DNA from 3 places in the Companilactobacillus halodurans genome. Region 3 is predicted to be linked to each of the others. Evidence: predicted binding sites of a transcription regulator. Region 3 holds the regulator's gene; each other region holds the start of a gene.

Region 1 (6,058 bases), on a different contig from region 3:
TAAAAAAAGAACACCCGGGGAAGGTGTTCTTTTACTTTTAGGGGATTAAATATATATGTTATAGGGGGGATGAGATGAGAATTTCTATCTCTCATCTACAACTAATACTATACTTAAGAAGTGTGAACCAATTATTTTGAAAATATGAAGAAAGTGTGAAGATTAATATTTATTGATAATATTATTTGTAGCAAGCTAACAATTGTCAAATAGGGGTGGTTAAATGTCAAATATTCGAGATGTTGCAAAACTTTCTGGTCATTCAGTTTCAACAGTGTCACGCGTGATCAATCACCGTGGATATGTTTCAAAGACAACGAAACAAGAAATTTTAAAAGCCATGGAACAAGTCGACTATCATCCAAATGATGTGGCTAGAGCACTAAGTACTGGCAAAACTCATACAGTTGGAGTAGTTTTACCATATATAAGCATCCCTTATTTCCAAAAGTTGGTTTCCGCGATTACTAAAGTTGCTTTTAAGGAGAATTACCAAGTAACTTTATTACCGTCAGATTATAATAAGAAAAATGAGATTAATTATTTAGAAATGTTGAAGCATCGGGCTTTTGATGGTTTGATTTTTACTTCTCGTTCCATTTCATTTGAGAAAATTTTGGAATACCGCCAATATGGCAACATTACTTGTTGCGAAGATACTTTTGATTATCCCATTTCATGCGCCTTCACTAATCGTGAATCCTCCTATATTAATGCTTTTCAAATCATCAAGGATTTAGGTTATCGGCATATCGGCGTTACGGCTAGTAGAAATGAAGAATCTAGTCCAACGACTAGGCTGACAAAATCAGCTTATTGCAAGGTCTTTAAAAAAGAGGTCGATAAAGATCATTTTTTTAAAGGGGTACTAGATTTTGAAAAGGGAGCCGATGCTGCTAAGCAGTTGATAAAAGCAGACCCCAATTTAGAAATTGTCTTTGCGAATAGTGACCAAGTCGCTGCAGGCTTGATTCGACAATTTCAAAGAATGAATATTGAATTGCCAGTAGTAGGTCAAGAAAATCTTGATTATAGCAAACTCATGGATTTTTCAACAGTGGACCACCATCTAACAGAAATAGGTGAATATGCCTTTTGGTCTGTCTTTGAAAAAGGAATCGTTAAAAAAATGATAACGTCTGATTTTATTGAACGCGGTATTTTAGAAAAGCAAAGCCAACAACAATAATAAAAGATTGAGAGAAAAATTTATGCGTGATTTGAAACGAATTATCGACGATGGTAAATTCATTTATTTAAATGATAGTCCCCTCCAAAATTATCCACATGATAAATTGATTGAATTGTTAAGTGATTACTATGATAAGGAACAGACTGTTTCTTCAGTGATTAATTATCATCAATTAAATATGCGAGCTCGTGATTTATCACTGGCGCTGCCTTATTTTAAGACAGATGTTTCATGTCCGTATGATAAAGCCAAAATGTTGCAACGTTTGCCGTCGAGAAGCAGCAGTCTTCAAAATGGGACAAAGATTTGTCCTAGTTGTGGTCATCAAATTTTTGCAGAATATAATTATAATACGATTTGTGAATGCCCTAATTGTCAGGCTAAACGAATTGATTTTCAAAATGATTTAGAAAAAATGTATCAAGAAATCAGACCCGTAATATATGAGAAAATTAATTTAAAAGGAAAAATTGAATTAGCGGCACTTTTAGAAGAATTCTCAATTAATAATTTCGATGACTTTGGACCATTTAGGTTAACTTATGGAAATTTTCCCATGCAGGTGGTGGAAGATTTAGCAGATAGAAAAATTATTGTTCCATCTAGTCAAAATATTCCTGAAGCTTTTGAGAAGGCAGATTTTAAAAAAGGCATTATGAATTTTGATTTATTTAAAATTCGTTGGCGTTTGAATGTTAAAATTTCCAATTTGAATAAAAGTCAAACTCTGAATCGAGTCAAACAGGTAGATGGTATCGATGCTGACGATGATGAAATAAAAGATTTATATCGTGAGATTGCCTTAGGCGTTTTGGATGGTTATCTTGAGAGTTTTTATGAGATTTTTTCCAAAAATACTGAAGAAGAGCTTGATGAGTTATATGCCAGTGTAGCTGCTTGGACACAAGAATATACGCCACATGCCATTCAAAAGATTAACAATGAACTTATTAATGAAAGTAATAGTGTTGAAAAAATACGATCAAGCGATGAACCAACTTCAAAATATTTAAATATGCTTGATCGAAAACTCCAAAAAAGAGGTCATCAAAAAATAACGGGAAATTCCTCGCTGGTAAATGCAGTTACTCAAGTTTTCTTTGAACAATTTTTAGGTGATGACGACTGGGACAATGTTTTGATTCCTGTTGGTCGCCAAAGTGCTAGAAGGATGCCACCATTTATCTTAGATACAATGCTAGAAAATATTGAAACAGACGTGAAAGTAATTCCTGAGTTGATTGGTAATGCTCAATCTTATTCCATTACGAAATTAGGAGTTTGTCTAAATTATCCAAAGGCAAAATCTAAATTGATTACTGATGAATTGACAGCTTATCAGTTTGTGAAAGATCAATCTGAAATCCAAGCCGCTGATGATTGGTGGGAAATTGAGAAGTTTGGCTATCAAATCGATAGTTTCTATTCGTTAAATTTTATTTTAGAATTGATTAAATATCTGAAAAAAAGCTCGGTTCAAGAAGTTTTACAAAGAATTTAGCAAGCAAAAAGGACATCCTTGGGGAAGGATGTCCTTTTTTAGGGGATTAAATATTGTTATAGGGGGGATACGAAAAGAGCTTGCACTCTTAACAGTTTATATTTCCGGCTTATCATGAAATTTTTATTTTTAATTATTAACTATACGAAACCTGGATAGCCCAGTTTGATAAGTCTTTAAATTTTATAAATTCTTTGTCCTTTTGTGGCAAAATGCCACATCCCATCAGAGTAGAGATATTCCACTCTGCAACTATTAGTATAGCTTATTTTTAATTCAACTACTACCGACAGATGCTCAAATTCACATAAAAAAAAACACCTCGGGGAAAGGTGTTTTTTAATTAGGGGATTAAATATATATATGTTATAGGGGGGATGAGAAAAGGGATTATTTATATCTCTCATCTACAAATACTATGTTACTTAATCTTTATGAATTATATATTTATAAAATGTGAAGATTTTGTGAAATAATAAAAGCCTTTCCAAAATTAAGAGAAATAAATAGCCATGACAATTAAAAATAATCGTCATGGCTATTGGAGCTTTGGAAAGTTGAGTATGTTTATACTGCTTTCTAGAATATTTGTAAGTCTATATTTAATTGATAGGATCTATCGTGATATTAATTAATCGATATCAACGTGGTGTCCAGAATCTTTTTTATCTTCCAATTTTGGAAGTGTGATTTGTAAGACACCCTTATCATATGAAGCTTGAATATTTTCTTGATCAACTGCAGGGAGGTGATATTGTCTCATGAAACGGCCACTTGAACGTTCGCTCATAATCATATCGCCATTCTTGTCGTTATGATTATTGAAACTATCACGGTGACCACTAACAGTGAGCACATCGTTTTCATAATTGATGTCGATATTCTTCTTATCAAAAGCCGGCATATCGACGTGAACTTCATAATCTTTATCTGTTTCTTTAATATCAGTCTTTAGATTTGAATCTTCTGGGAAATTGTTGTCAAATATGGATGGAACACCATTCATCCAAGAATCATTATTGAACCAGTTTCTCATCAAATTGTTACGATCCATAATATCATTTGCCATATTATTTACTTCCTTTCCCTCATTACAAATAGATTATAAGACCCCTCAGATGGAAAGTTCAAGAATTTAGCACTCTTAATTGTCGAGTGCTAAATTCCTCAAAAAATAAGTAAAAAATAACGGTATTTGGTGTGATACAATTAAAATTGAATAAAGAAGGTTTTGAAATGACAAAATTGATTTTGAAGCGTATCTATGACAAAGAATTACCAGCAGGCTACCGTGTTTTAGTAGATCGTCTTTGGCCACGAGGCATGTCTAAAGTAAGAGCCAATTTGGATCTTTGGGCAAAACAAATTGCTCCAACGTCTGAACTACGTAAGTGGTTTAGTCATGACCCAAATAAATATGCGGAGTTTAAAGAAAAGTACTTGACCGAAATTAAGGATAATCCTTATACGGAAGAATTTTTAAACGATATAACTGCTGCTTTAAAAAAGCAAGATGTTTTGATTTTATATAGTGCCAAAGATGAGGAACACAATGATGCAGTTGTCCTGATGGAATATCTAAATTCAAAAATTTAAATATTTTAGATTGGTTGGCTAATGGTTATGGAAGAATTCGATCTACGTTCTCTAATATCTAGTGATGATAAAACTTTAATCCGTCTATTGCAGTCTTATGCTAAAACAAATGAGATTGCCGTTTTTGTTTTGAGCAATGATGATCATTTGCAGACGGATATTTTTGGCGACTTATTAGAAAAAAAGACCTTGCTAAAAATAAATGATCAATTTGACTTATCTCAATTAAGTATTAATAAATTTAAATATAATATCGAATATTCTGATGAGCCTTTAAGAATAGCTTCGATAAATCAACGAGTAGGGAAAGTCTGCGTAGCCCATGATGTGAAATTTAAAACGGGTCCAGAACACCTTTGCTTGATGCAGCATTTACAAAAACATGCTGCTTTTTTGCGTCAGTTGATTGAAAGCGCTTCAAAATTAATAATTAAAGATCGTGGAATCGATGATTTTCTTATTAGACATTATAATGTCAATGAAACGATTAGCGAGTTAAGTGAAAGTGAAGGTTGTGCACTTCAAAAAATCAAAGGGATGTCGACTGCCAATAGTTCAATTATTTCGGCGATTTCATATATTGATAATAATTTAAATAAACATTTAACGCTCGACCAAGTTTCAGGAAAGGTTTATTTGTCTGACTATTATTTTAGTAAATTATTCAAAAAAGAAACTGGTTTGAGTTTTTCAGTTTATCTCAACGCACGTAAAATTCAAAAGGCGATGCTCCTTTTAAAGGAATCTGATAAAAGCGTTCAAAAGATTTCTGAAGCATTAGGATTCACGAGATTAAGCTACTTCAGTCAGACGTTTAAGAAATACACTGGGTACGCACCCACTAAGTATCGAACAGGAAGCAATAAATAAATAATTATATAGGTATTTATAACTAGTAATCTTTGATAGCAATATTAGAAGATTACTTTTTTTGTGCAAAATATTGTAGTAAACTTTAAACTTAGTGTACTTTAGAACTTTTTTGTGCATTTTTAAGGAGAGATTTTAATGAAAAATGTCTTTAAAAAGGAGTCAGTCGATACTTATCTAAAAGCTGACTCAAGACTAACCCGAACTTTAGGAGCACGTGATTTGTTGGCACTTGGGATTGGGGCTGTAATTGGGACTGGTATTTTTATTTTACCGGGACATGAAGCAGCTCGTCATGCCGGACCAGCAGTTGCCATTGCCTTTTTGATTGCGGCGTTAGTTTCGGGACTAGTAGGAATGGCCTATGCAGAGTTTTCCTCAGCTATGCCAGTCGCTGGTTCAGCGTATTCTTTTGGGGCAGTTATCTACGGCGAAGTTGTCGGCTGGGTCCTTGGTTGGGCCTTGATTCTGGAGTATTTTTTGACAGTTTCTGCCGAGGCCGTTGGATTTGCTTCATATTTTAACAACAATATTTTAGGGGCCTTTGGCGTCACAATGCCAAAATTCTTGTCAGCCGGGCCCTTAGAAGGTGGTGGAATCAATCTTTCGGCCACCTTAATTGTGTTAGTGATTGCCGTGATTATTTCTCATGGAGCCAGTCTCTCCAAAAAAGTTGAGAATGTGGCTGTTTTAGTTAAGGTAGCGATAATTATTTTGTTCATCGTTGTCGGTGCTTTTTATATCAAGAGCAGCAATTATGTACCATTTTATCCTAAAGAGTTTCAAACTAAGCCCTTTGGATTAGGTGGCTTGTCCACAGCTACAGCGACCGTCTTCTTTGCCTTCGTCGGTTTTGATGCCTTAGCAGCTAATTCAGCTGAGACCGTTAATCCAAAAAA
Region 2 (6,058 bases), on a different contig from region 3:
ACATCAAGACTGAAGTATGAAGAATATTTTGGTAATAAAGTGGATAAATGATAGTGACAACGATCAATGAGATGTAAGAAAAGCCTGTTAGAAGAACTGCTAAATCAAAGTTAAAGTTCTTCATAACTTTTAAATCAAGCAATGGCTTATCTTTAGTCAACTGACGATAAATGAAGAGGGCAGTTAAGATTAAACTGACGACTAACAAGATAATCAAGCTTGTACCAAAACTTCTAGTACTGCCGGCTTGGTTAACGACGTATAAGAGTCCAATTAAACCAAGTAGATAAACTGTTGAAACTAAATCTAAACTTGCTTTGTGACGTGGCATAACGTCTTTGATATTAAAGAGTGCGCTGATAAAGATGACAATCATTATCAGTAGGAAAATGACGAATAAACCTTGCCATTTTAAAAAGTTCAAAACGATACCTGAAATAATAGGTCCACAAGCTAGAGCAGAGCCCATGACTAAACCTGCATATCCCATGGTAGAACCACGCTTTTTTTCAGGCGTGATAGTCAATAGAACTGACTGAAAGGATGGGAATAGAATTCCGACCCCAACGGCTTCTAAGGCTCTTCCTAGCATTGCTAAAGGAAAGTTTGGCGCTACGATAATAATCAGCGTCCCGATTGCAAAAATACCAACAACCGTTAAAAAGATTTTTTTAAATGAAAAATTGCTTAATAGCCAAGGGCTAATTGGCATCATAATACACATAATCAACATAAAACCAGTAGTCAACCACTGAATAGTTGGTGCTGTGACGCCGAAGAACTTCATCAATGTAGGATAAGCCGTAGAAAGCGATGACTGGCTGATGGACATTGTGAAGGTTCCTGATAGCAAAGTTATAATGAATAACTTGCGAGCTAAGCTATTTTGGATTTCACCTTTATTCATATATACCCCTTCTTTGTTTAATCTAATAACTATTTAAGGATAGACTAAATAAAAAAGGGTGTCCAGTTGAACGCCCGTATATAGCGCTTTCACAGCTCATATTATCAAAATTATTTTAAATTTTCATTGTGAAATTAGTCTTTCTTAATCCATATCCTTATTGTCTATTTAATGACAGAAAAAAAGGTAATGAAAAATTTTAGATTTTTCATTACCTTAATTTGTGATCTGAAATTTATTCAGATGTTTTTTCTTGATTAATAAAAATTATTTATCAGCTTTATTAGTCATGATGTCATCAATCAAACCATAATCCTTAGCTTCTTGAGCTGTCATGTAATTATCACGATCAGTATCTTTTTGAAGCTTTTCAAATGTTTGACCAGAATTATCAGCCAAAATGTGATTTAATCTCTTTCTTGTCTTCAAGATTTCTTGAGCAGCAATTTCAATTTCTGTTTGTTGACCTTGTGCACCACCTAATGGTTGGTGAATCAAGACAGTTGAATTTGGAAGAGCAAATCTCTTGCCCTTAGTACCAGCTGACAACAACACACTGGCCATTGAAGCAGCCATACCAGTAGCAATTGTTTGAACATCAGATTTAACGAAGTTCATTGTATCCATAATTGCTAATCCGTCGGTAACTGAACCACCGGGTGAGTTGATGTACATGGAAATATCCTTGTCTGAATCTTGGGCATCGAGGAATAACAATTCGGCGATAACTGTATTGGCCATTTGGCTGTTAACTTCACCAGATAGCATGATGATTCTATCTTTTAATAATCTTGAGTAAATATCATAGGCACGTTCGCCACGTGAACTCTGTTCGATAACTGTAGGAACTAACATAAAATGCCTCCTGTTTTTAATTAGCACTCTTAATAGCACAGTGCTAATTTAGCATAATATTTATAATGGGTCAACAAACAAAGCTCGAGATAGGAAATTATTTATTCGGCTGACTGTGTGACACGTGATCTGCTCATTGCTGATTTAACTTTTGACCAAGCAATGTGGAAGACGTAAGCCGAAGTAAATGACAAAATCCAAGTCAAAACGTAACAAACGATAATCGCTAGAATTGGATTGACTGCTGGTAAAGTTTTACCTCCTAAACGCCAGATGATTTGAAGCCAAAAGACGTTGGAAAGGTAGGCTCTATAAGCGTAAGTTGCTAAGAAATGGAAAACCGGCAAAGCTTTAGAGCTCTTGTTGATGTGGTGAATGGCTAAGGCAGCGACCAAGAATATCACTACTAAAGCGTAAATCGTCATTGAAGGTTTGTAATAAGGTGCGTTGGTCAATTGAACTGGGTAACCGAAACTGAAGAGTTCGCGATTAGTCCAGTAGAAAACGGCGAAAAATAAAATTACCAAGATAGGAAATGATTTTTTGATAAAAGTTTCAAATTTTGCCCGAAACATCCAAGCTAATACTCCAAAGACGCCGTAAATAAAGAAACTGACAAATAGTCGATCTAGGAGGTACCAATTTTGTTCGTTGGGACCATGGAAGACTTGGACGTCGTAGAAGTAAATCCAAGCAAAGAAAACGACAATAGTCAAAACAACTGCCCAAAGTCCTCGCTTAGCATTATTTCTGACCCAATGAGCCAAAGCCCAAAATAGTGGCATCAAGATGATGAATTGCAACATCATCGTGTTGTACCAAAGGTGGGGAGCAGCATTACCGTTGATGAAGTGCCAACAAAATGATCCGAAGCTGTTGAATTTGTTGACCTGTTGAACGTTTGGAAAAATCAAGAGGTAAGCTAATGTCCACCAAATAGTAGGGACAAAAAGAGCAGACCACTGTTTTTTCATATATCCACCATAATTGCCCAAGGTATTTTGATTCGTTGTTCTAGTCGTAGTATATAAAATACCAAAAATAAAGGCTGGAGCAGTAAATTTCACCAAATTATAAATGATTCCAATTGGTGTCTGAAAACTAAAACTGGGACTGGTCGATAAAACTAAACTGAGTACGGTCTGCATCATAACGGCAGTACAAGCAAACACTTTCATGTAATCGCCGATATCAGCGGCAGGACTTGTAGTGTCTTTTTTTGAATTCATGTTAATTTCTCCTCTTGCTAGATTGTGAGATCAACAAAAGGAATGCATATGGTCAATATATTCTCAAACTAATAAAAAAGCAACTATATTTTTAATTCTGACCGTTGGAAACTTAAAAAAATCAAAATTAATTCATTACTGATTTCTCGTTGAATACTAGTTAATTTTTTATGTGGGGAGCTGAGAAATATCGTTCTTTGTAAAGGCTCTGGGGTCAAGCGAGCAATTTGAATTTTAGAACTGATAGTTTGCCAAGTAACTGACGGGATAAAACTCAAATTAACGCCAGCTTCAATCAAACCTCTAGCAGTTGCTGGGTCGTCGGTCTCATATTTGTAGTCCAAAGTAATATCGCGTTTCAAAAAGTAATTGTCGGTCGTTTGACGTAATGGATTGATAGGACTGAGGCCAATGAATTTTTCAGTTGTAAGGTCTTTTGGATTAACGAATTGTTGACTATAACCATAACTGATACTCCACCCGACAAAAATTTCTTCCTTTAATACAGGAACATTTGTTAGCCCTTGCAAGGCTTTACTAGAGAAAATGAAATCGAATTGTTTGAAGTCAGTTTCGCGGACATTGTGTTGGGCAATATTTAATCTGACATTCGGGAAACGACTTTTAATGTTAGCGACAATGCTCGGGATAAAGGGAGATGCCACTTCCATCAAAATAGAAATTGGCTGTTCAGTTTTATCGAGGCCACCTTTAACAGCTTACACGCCACGATTCAACTCTTCCAAGCTATCGTTAACATAGCTGTAGAACAGTTTTCCAGCACGGTTTAATTTCAAAGTCCGACCCGTTCGATCAAATAGTGTCGTTTCTAATTCGTCTTCAAGTTGGCCGATAGTCTTACTGACGGCTGGTTGCGAGACATACAAAATTTTAGCCGCCTTTGTGATACTTTCTTGGTTTGCAACAACGACGAAGTACTTTAATTGATTCAACTGCAAATTATCACCTCATATAACTAATTGGTTAAGTATCATGCTTTTTTTATATTATACATGTTATGTAAGGGCAATTATACTGAATTTGTGAGATCAATAAGAAGGATTTGTTGGAGGTGATTAATTATCAAAACTTTGTGGATATTTCCGGGCCAAGGTGGTCAAAAAAGTGGGATGTTAAAAGATGTCCCTCAAGAAATGATTGAGAGAGTAAAAACCTTAACTGGAGTTGAATTGACCGATGATGACAAGGCTTATCAAAATTCGATTCAGATTCAGTTAGGTATTTTATTGCTTCAATTATTTAATATCCGCCAATTAAAAAAGATTCATCAACAACCTGATGCAGTTGCTGGGCATTCCTTAGGTATTTTTGCTGCAGGAGTGGCTGCAGATGTTATCAGTGAAGATGATGCAATTAAGATCGTTTATGTTCGTTCAACGAAGATGCAAGAGTCTTACCCAACTGGATATGGAATGGGAGCAATCGTTGGTTTAACTCGTAAAGAGGTTTCAGCATTGGTCGACCAAATCAATACTGAAGATGAGCCAGTCTTTACTTCTAATCAAAATTCAGAATTACAGACTGTTATTTCAGGATCGATTGCAGGTATCAAAAAAGTTTTAGATTTAGCAAAAGATCACAGTGCACAAAAGACAGTCTTGTTAAAGGTGCCAGTTCCTTCACATTCTCCTTTGATGCAATCAGTTGCTGATGTATTGGAGAAAGAATTGGCAAAGGTAACTTTGCATGATCCTAATTGTACTTATTTAGCTAATTACAATGGTCATGCTGTCAGAAAAGTTGACGGCATTAAATACGATATGATCAATAATCTAGTTCATCCTGTTTACTGGGATACGATGATGGATGTCGCAAAAGAAATTGGCATCGATACTTCGCTTGAACTACAACCGGGTCATACTTTTACCAAATTAGTTAAAAGCAAGTTCTCGGATTTTAGAACTATCACAATGGATAGTATGAATATTGATGATATTGAATTTTTGTTAGAAAAATGGAAAAGAGGATAATCGATGGCTAAGAGAAGTTGGACCCAAAATCGTGATTTAAAAGCTGAAAAAATGAGCAGCATTTCATCAATTTTGGATGGCAAATTAGTTAAAACAGAAAATGCTAAACAATTATTAGAAAGCGTCATTAAACCTGGCGACAAAGTCGTTTTGGAAGGGGATAACCAAAAGCAAGCAAGTTTTCTTTCAAAGACTTTAGCTTCAGTTGACCCTGAAAGAGTTCATGACCTACATATGATCATGTCCAGTGTGTCACGTCCAGAACATTTGGATATTTTTGAAACAGGAATCGCTAAGAAGTTAGACTTCTCATTTGCTGGTCCCCAAAGTACAAGAATTTCCCAAATGATTGCTGACGGAACTTTGGAAGTCGGCGATATTCACACATACCTTGAATTGTATGCTCGTTTGTACGTTGATTTGATTCCTAATGTTGTTTTAGTTGCTGCTGATAAAGTTGACCGCGACGGTAATCTTTACACAGGTGCAAATACAGAGGAAACTCCAGCTATTGTTGAAGCTGCAGCTTTCAAAGACGGAATCGTTATCGTTCAAGCTAACGAAATCGTTGATAAAGTTCCACGTGTTGATATCCCTGGCGACTGGGTCGATGTCGTTGTTCCAGCCGATCAACCATATCAATTGGAACCACTATTTACACGTGATCCTCAAAATGTTACAGAACTACAAATCCTTATGGGTATGATGGCCATTCGTGGTATCTATGAAAAACACAACGTTCAAACAGTTAACCACGGTGTTGGTTTTAATACTGCTGCAATCGAATTGTTGTTGCCAACATATGGCGACCAACTAGGCTTGAAGGGTAAGATTGTTCCTAACTGGGAAGTTAACCCAACACCTACTTTGATTCCTGCAATTGAAAGTGGCTGGATTCAAACAATCCACAGTTTCGGTGGAGAAGTTGGTATGGAAAACTATATCGCTCACCGTCCTGATATTTTCTTCGTTGGTAAAGATGGAACAATGCGTTCTAACCGTGCCTTCGGACAAATGGCTGGTCAATATGCTCTTGATATGTTCGTTGGATCAACTCTACAAATTGATAAATATGG
Region 3 (6,058 bases):
ACAGTTTTAATCATGGGCTTTTTTGATGGCGTTCATCTGGGTCATCAAAAAGTTATTAAAACTGGAGTCGAATTGGCTAAGGAACATAACCTAAAGTCCATCCTCTTAACGTTTGATCGTTCACCAAGAACGGTTTATCAACATGAAAAGAATTTTAAGTATTTATCGACGCCAAAGCGAAAAGCTGAGTTGGTTGAAAAATTAGGAGTCGATTATCTATATTTTGTTAAATTCAGTGAAGCGTTTGCTAAATTAAAACCACAAGAATTCGTTGACCAATATATGATTGATTTAAAGGCCAAATATGTTGTCGCAGGTTTTGATTATACTTATGGGAAAAAAGATATTGCCAATATGGCTAATTTGCCAAATTATGCCCGCAATAGTTTTGAAACTGTGACGGTTCCTGAACAGTTGATCAATAATCAAAAGATTGGTTCAAGTGCCATCAAGAGATTCATTACTAGCGATAAAATTGCAATGGCCAATGAATTTTTAGGTTACAATTACCAAAATCAGGGAACTGTAATTCACGGACTGCAAAGGGGCAGGACCTTAGGCTTTCCGACAGCTAATATTGCTGTTGATGGCGACCAAGTTCTGCCTTCAATTGGGGTTTATGCGACGAGAATCAAGGTTGACGGCGTTTGGTATAAATCGATGACTTCTGTTGGCTACAATGTAACCTTTAAAGAAAATACGGGAATAACTGTTGAAACCAATATTTTTGGCTTTGATCGTGATATTTATGGAAAACACGTGAGTGTAGAGTGGGTCAAATACTTACGTGGTGAAATCAAATTCTCTGGAGCAGAAGGTTTGATTGCACAATTAGAATTAGACAAGAAAAATTCAATTGAAATTCTATAAAAAAAGGAAACAAGGATAAATTATTGATTATCATCCGAGTTTCCTTTTTGATTGTTGTCTGAATTTTTAAAAGTAAGTTTGCCGTAAACGACGGGATGCAGCTGTTCGATTATTCGATCCTGTTTATCGAGCTTTCTTAACAGTGATTTCAGGTTAGGATCGTCTTGTGCCAATTTTTCGATTTCCTTGCGTTTTTTGATTCTTTGATAAGCGTCGTCAAGTTCTTCAGCAATTGTTTCACGCTTTCTAAGTTGCGTATACACTTCTTTAGAATATTCCTCAACTTGGTAAATCTGTTCTTGAGGGATGACGGCTAAAATTGGCTTTTTAGCGAATTCTAATCCAGCTTGATAATCGACATTAGTTACGACTGCGCAGACCACAGGCGTTTGATTATAACCACTATTAGGTACGATTACGAGATCATCAACGTGAACTTTAAAACCGGTACTGATATAGGCATAGGTTTTGCCAGCTGTTAATGAAAGTAAACTTGGTGTTTCAATTAAATCTTGATAATCTGAAGTAGTCAAAAATTTGACGCCAATGATTTGATTTTTCAATATTTTGAACCTCTCTAATCGATTTTTACTTCTGAATATCATTATAAACTCTTGTTTAAAATAAAAATGGAAATAATTTTGAAAAATAAGCTTGCATACTTGACACTAATAGGATAGATTGTTATATTTTACATTGTTAGCACTTAGGTATGAATAGTGCTAAAAAGGAGGACGGTATAATGCTATCACAACGTCAAGATGCAATCTTGAGAGAAGTCGTGCGCATATTTACAGATACCGGCCAGCCGGTTGGTTCGAAGACATTGATGAATGAATTACCGTTCCATGTAAGTTCTGCGACAATCAGAAATGAAATGGCAGTTCTTGAAGAAGTGGGCTATCTCGAGAAAACTCATCTTTCTTCAGGAAGAATTCCTTCAGCGATGGGATACCGCTATTATCTTGATAATTTGGTGCAACCAACTAGTGTACCGCAAGATATTGCACAAAGAATCGATGAGGACTTTGGGAAAACTTATCATCAAATCGGTGATATCATTGAACAATCCGCAAAGATTCTGTCTCATCTTACAAGTTATACAGCAATCACCTTGGGTCCAGAGAGCAGTTCGATTCTCTTAACGGGATTTAGAATCGTGCCTTTGAATCCACACCAACTTATGGCAATCATTGTCACAAGTGATAATAATGTTGAGAATAATATTTATACAATTGATGATGATTTTGATACTTCACTGATTGAAAAAATCGTCAATATCGTTAATGACAAATTGGTTGGACAACCCTTGCCAAAAGTTATTAGGATGTTGCATAACGATGTTCCAGCAATTCTTTCCGAGTACATGTACTCAACTAGCGGTCTGTTAGATATGATGGATCAACTGTTTAAGAAAGCTGGCTCAGAGAAGTATTACGTCGATGGGCAATTGAACCTGTTAAATTACGCTAACAATGATGATCTATCGCAAGTTCAGTCGTTATTCTCGATTATCAATCAAAGTAATGATTTAAGAAAGTTATTGGACCCAAGTATTAGTGATGACGGCATCAAAGTTCGTCTCGGTAGTGAATTAGGTAGCGATGCTTTAAAGAATTATAGTATCATTACAGCGAACTACGATGTTGGTCACCATGGTAAAGGTGTAATTGCGTTACTTGGTCCGACAACAATGCATTATTCACAACTGATTGGATTGTTAGGAGAATTCAGAGTTGAATTAGCCAAACGATTGATTGACTATTACTCAAGGTATGATGATTCTTGAAATTAGGAGGAAGCAATGGCAGATAAAGAAAAAAATCAAGATTTGAAGTCAAAAGAAACTGCAGAAAAGTCTACTGCAAAAGATACAGCAGAAAAAACAGCTGCAAAGGATACTTCAAAGACTGATAAGGCAACTGAGAAATCAGCTAAGAAAGAAAATGCTCATCAAGATCCTAAGGATCAAGAGATAAAAGATCTGAAGGCAAAGAATGGGGATTTGGAAGATAAATTCTTAAGAAGCCAAGCTGAAATTCAAAATATGAATAATCGTCATAAGAAAGAAGTTGCTGGCATTCTGAAGTATGACGGTCAAAAATTGGCAACTGAAATTCTTCCAGTGATCGATAATCTTGAACGTGCCCTAGATGTTAAAGCTGATGATGAATCTAGCAAGCAACTAAAGAAGGGTATCGAAATGGTGCAACAACATATGATGAAAGCTCTCAAAGATAATCATGTGACTGTAATCGATAATGCTGGTGAAAAATTTGACCCAGCATCAAGTCAAGCCGTTCAAACTGTTCCCGCTGATGACAAACATCAAAAGGATACAGTCGTTCAAGTTTTGCAAAAGGGTTATAAATTAGAAGATCGTGTGCTTCGTCCAGCAATGGTCGTTGTAGCACAATAATAAAGTTAATAAATTTAATAATATAAAATTAAAAGAGGTTTAGGTTTATGTCAAAAGTTATTGGTATTGATTTAGGTACTACAAACTCTGCTGTAGCCGTTCTTGAAGGTGGCTCTCCAAAGATTATCACTAATCCAGAAGGCGCAAGAACAACTCCTTCAGTTGTTGCTTTCAAAGATGGTGAAATCCAAGTTGGTGAAGTTGCTAAGAGACAAGCTATCACAAATCCTGATACAATTTCATCTATCAAGCGTCACATGGGTGAAGCAGATTACAAAGTTACTGTAGCTGGTAAATCATATACGCCACAAGAAATTTCAGCATTCATCTTGCAACATATCAAGAAGTTCTCAGAAGATTATCTTGGTGAAAAAGTTACAGATGCTGTTATCACAGTTCCTGCATACTTCAACGATTCACAAAGACAAGCTACTAAGGATGCTGGTAAGATTGCTGGTCTAAACGTTCAACGTATCGTTAACGAACCAACAGCTTCAGCACTTGCTTATGGTCTTGATAATGACAAGGGTGACGAAAAAGTTCTTGTTTATGACCTTGGTGGTGGTACATTTGATGTTTCTATCCTTCAATTAGGTGACGGAGTCTTCGAAGTACTTTCAACAAATGGTGATACACATCTTGGTGGTGATGACTTTGACCAAAAGATCATCGACTGGCTAGTTGCTCAATTCAAGGCTAAGAATGGCGTTGACTTGAGTCAAGACAAGATGGCATTGCAAAGATTAAAGGATGCTGCTGAAAAAGCTAAGAAGGACTTGTCAGGTGTTGCTCAAACATCAATCAGTCTTCCATTTATCTCATCTGGCGACAATGGCCCACTTCACTTGGAAGAAACTTTGACACGTGCTAAGTTCGATGAATTAACATCAGATCTTGTTGAAAGAACTAAGGTCCCAGTTGACAGTGCTCTTAAAGATGCCAACTTAACAAACGCTGATGTCGACAAGGTTATCTTAAACGGTGGTTCAACACGTATTCCTGCTGTTCAAGATGCTGTTGCTAAGTGGACTGGCAAGACACCAGATCACTCAATCAACCCTGATGAAGCTGTTGCTTTAGGTGCTGCTATCCAAGGTGGTGTTATCTCTGGTGATGTTAAAGACGTTGTTCTACTTGATGTCACACCACTTTCATTAGGTATTGAAACAATGGGTGGAGTATTCACTAAGTTAATCGATAGAAATACTACAATTCCAACAAGCAAGTCACAAGTCTTCTCAACTGCTGCTGATAACCAAAATGCTGTTGATATTCACGTCTTACAAGGTGAACGTCCAATGGCTGCAGATAACAAGACCTTAGGTCGTTTCCAATTGACAGATATTCCTGCTGCACCTCGTGGCGTACCACAAATCCAAGTTACATTCGATATTGATAAGAATGGTATCGTTAATGTTTCTGCTAAGGATATGGGTACCAACAAGGAACAAAAGATTACTATCAAGAGTTCATCAGGCTTGAGCGATGAAGAAATCGACAAGATGATGAAAGAAGCTAAGGAAAACGAAGAAGAAGATAACAAGCGTAAGGAAGAAGTCGATGTTAAAAATGATGTTGAACAAACATTGTTCGCAACTGATAAGACTCTAAAAGACGTTAAGGGTAAGGTTTCTGACGATGAAATCAAGAAAGCTCAAGATGCTCGTGACGCTTTGAAGAAAGCTCAAGACTCTGGCGATCTTGAAGACATGAAGAAGAAACGTGACGATTTGAATAAGATCGTTCAAGACTTATCTGTAAAACTTTATCAACAAGCTCAACAAGCACAACAAAAAGCTGGCGGCGACAAAGACGCAACTGGCAAGGACTCAACTGATGGCAAGAAGTCAGGCGACGACAATACCGTTGATGGCGACTTCTCAGAAGTAGATCCTGATAAAGATAAGAAATAATCAAAATTATTAATTATTGTGATAAAGAGCAGTGGTTTAATTACTAAAGCCAGTTATGGTATAGTAAAATAATAACTGCTCTTTTGAGCGTTAAAAAGGAATAGGACAAAAATGTCCTGTCACATAAAGGTGATTTAATGGCAGATAGAAATCCATATGATGTACTAGGCGTTGATAAAAACGCTTCTGATGATGAGATAAGAAAAGCCTTCCGGAAACTTTCTAAGAAGTATCACCCTGATATCAATAAGGCTCCTGATGCTGAAGATAAGTTCAAGGAAGTAAATGCGGCTTATGAGATTTTAAAGGATCCTCAAAAACGTGCTCAATATGATCAATATGGTTCTGCTGGAATAAATGGTAGCCAAGGTGGATTTGGCGGCTTCGGTGGCGGAGCTTCCGGAGATCAGTTCGGCGGTTTCGAAGATATTTTCAGTCAATTCTTTGGCGGCGGCGGCGGTGCTCGTCAAAATCCTAATGCCCCTAGACAAGGTTCTGACTTACAATATCGGATGGATCTAACTTTTGAAGAAGGAGTCTTTGGTAAAAAGACTAATATTTCCTACAATCGTGAAGAAGAATGTTCAACTTGTGGCGGTTCTGGTGCCAAACCTGGAACACATCCACAAACTTGTTCAAAATGTCACGGTTCAGGTTATGTTGAAGTTGATCGTCAAACTCCACTTGGTCGTATGCGTACTCGAGTTGTCTGTGATGTCTGCAATGGTACTGGTAAGGAAATCAAAGAAAAGTGCAATATTTGCCACGGTTCAGGTAAGGTAAATGAAAAGCATGAACTCAAGGTTACTGTGCCAGCCGGTGTTGAAGACGGACAACAAATGCGCTTAGATGGCCA

Evidence for each region. The regulator HrcA, encoded in region 3, represses chaperone genes, less so after heat shock. The targets are predictions, from matches to a motif close to TTAGCACTCNNNNNNNNNGAGTGCTAA.
Region 1: FHL05_RS10595 (Hsp20/alpha crystallin family protein) is a predicted target of HrcA. The motif match lies at 3,829-3,855, and genes of this name have one in related genera.
Region 2: clpP (ATP-dependent Clp endopeptidase proteolytic subunit ClpP) is a predicted target of HrcA. The motif match lies at 1,783-1,809, and genes of this name have one in related genera.

What each region holds. Positions count from the first base shown of each region.
Region 1 covers NZ_VDFO01000044.1:5,418-11,475, reverse strand. Annotated here, with positions in the region: gene FHL05_RS10605 (LacI family DNA-binding transcriptional regulator) at 224-1,189, shown strand; gene FHL05_RS10600 (hypothetical protein) at 1,212-2,693, shown strand; gene FHL05_RS10595 (Hsp20/alpha crystallin family protein) at 3,325-3,762, opposite strand; gene FHL05_RS10590 (DUF488 domain-containing protein) at 3,930-4,289, shown strand; gene FHL05_RS10585 (helix-turn-helix transcriptional regulator) at 4,317-5,159, shown strand; gene FHL05_RS10580 (APC family permease) at 5,298-6,058, shown strand, end outside.
Region 2 covers NZ_VDFO01000032.1:689-6,746, forward strand. Annotated here, with positions in the region: gene FHL05_RS08790 (MDR family MFS transporter) at 1-907, opposite strand, end outside; gene clpP (ATP-dependent Clp endopeptidase proteolytic subunit ClpP) at 1,175-1,762, opposite strand; gene FHL05_RS08800 (acyltransferase family protein) at 1,864-2,991, opposite strand; gene FHL05_RS08805 (LysR family transcriptional regulator substrate-binding protein) at 3,075-3,662, opposite strand; gene FHL05_RS08810 (LysR family transcriptional regulator) at 3,711-3,950, opposite strand; gene FHL05_RS08815 (ACP S-malonyltransferase) at 4,083-4,982, shown strand; gene mdcA (malonate decarboxylase subunit alpha) at 4,986-6,058, shown strand, end outside.
Region 3 covers NZ_VDFO01000025.1:17,676-23,733, forward strand. Annotated here, with positions in the region: gene ribF (riboflavin biosynthesis protein RibF) at 1-870, shown strand, start outside; gene FHL05_RS07510 (hypothetical protein) at 891-1,433, opposite strand; gene hrcA (heat-inducible transcriptional repressor HrcA) at 1,613-2,659, shown strand; gene grpE (nucleotide exchange factor GrpE) at 2,675-3,289, shown strand; gene dnaK (molecular chaperone DnaK) at 3,337-5,202, shown strand; gene dnaJ (molecular chaperone DnaJ) at 5,340-6,058, shown strand, end outside.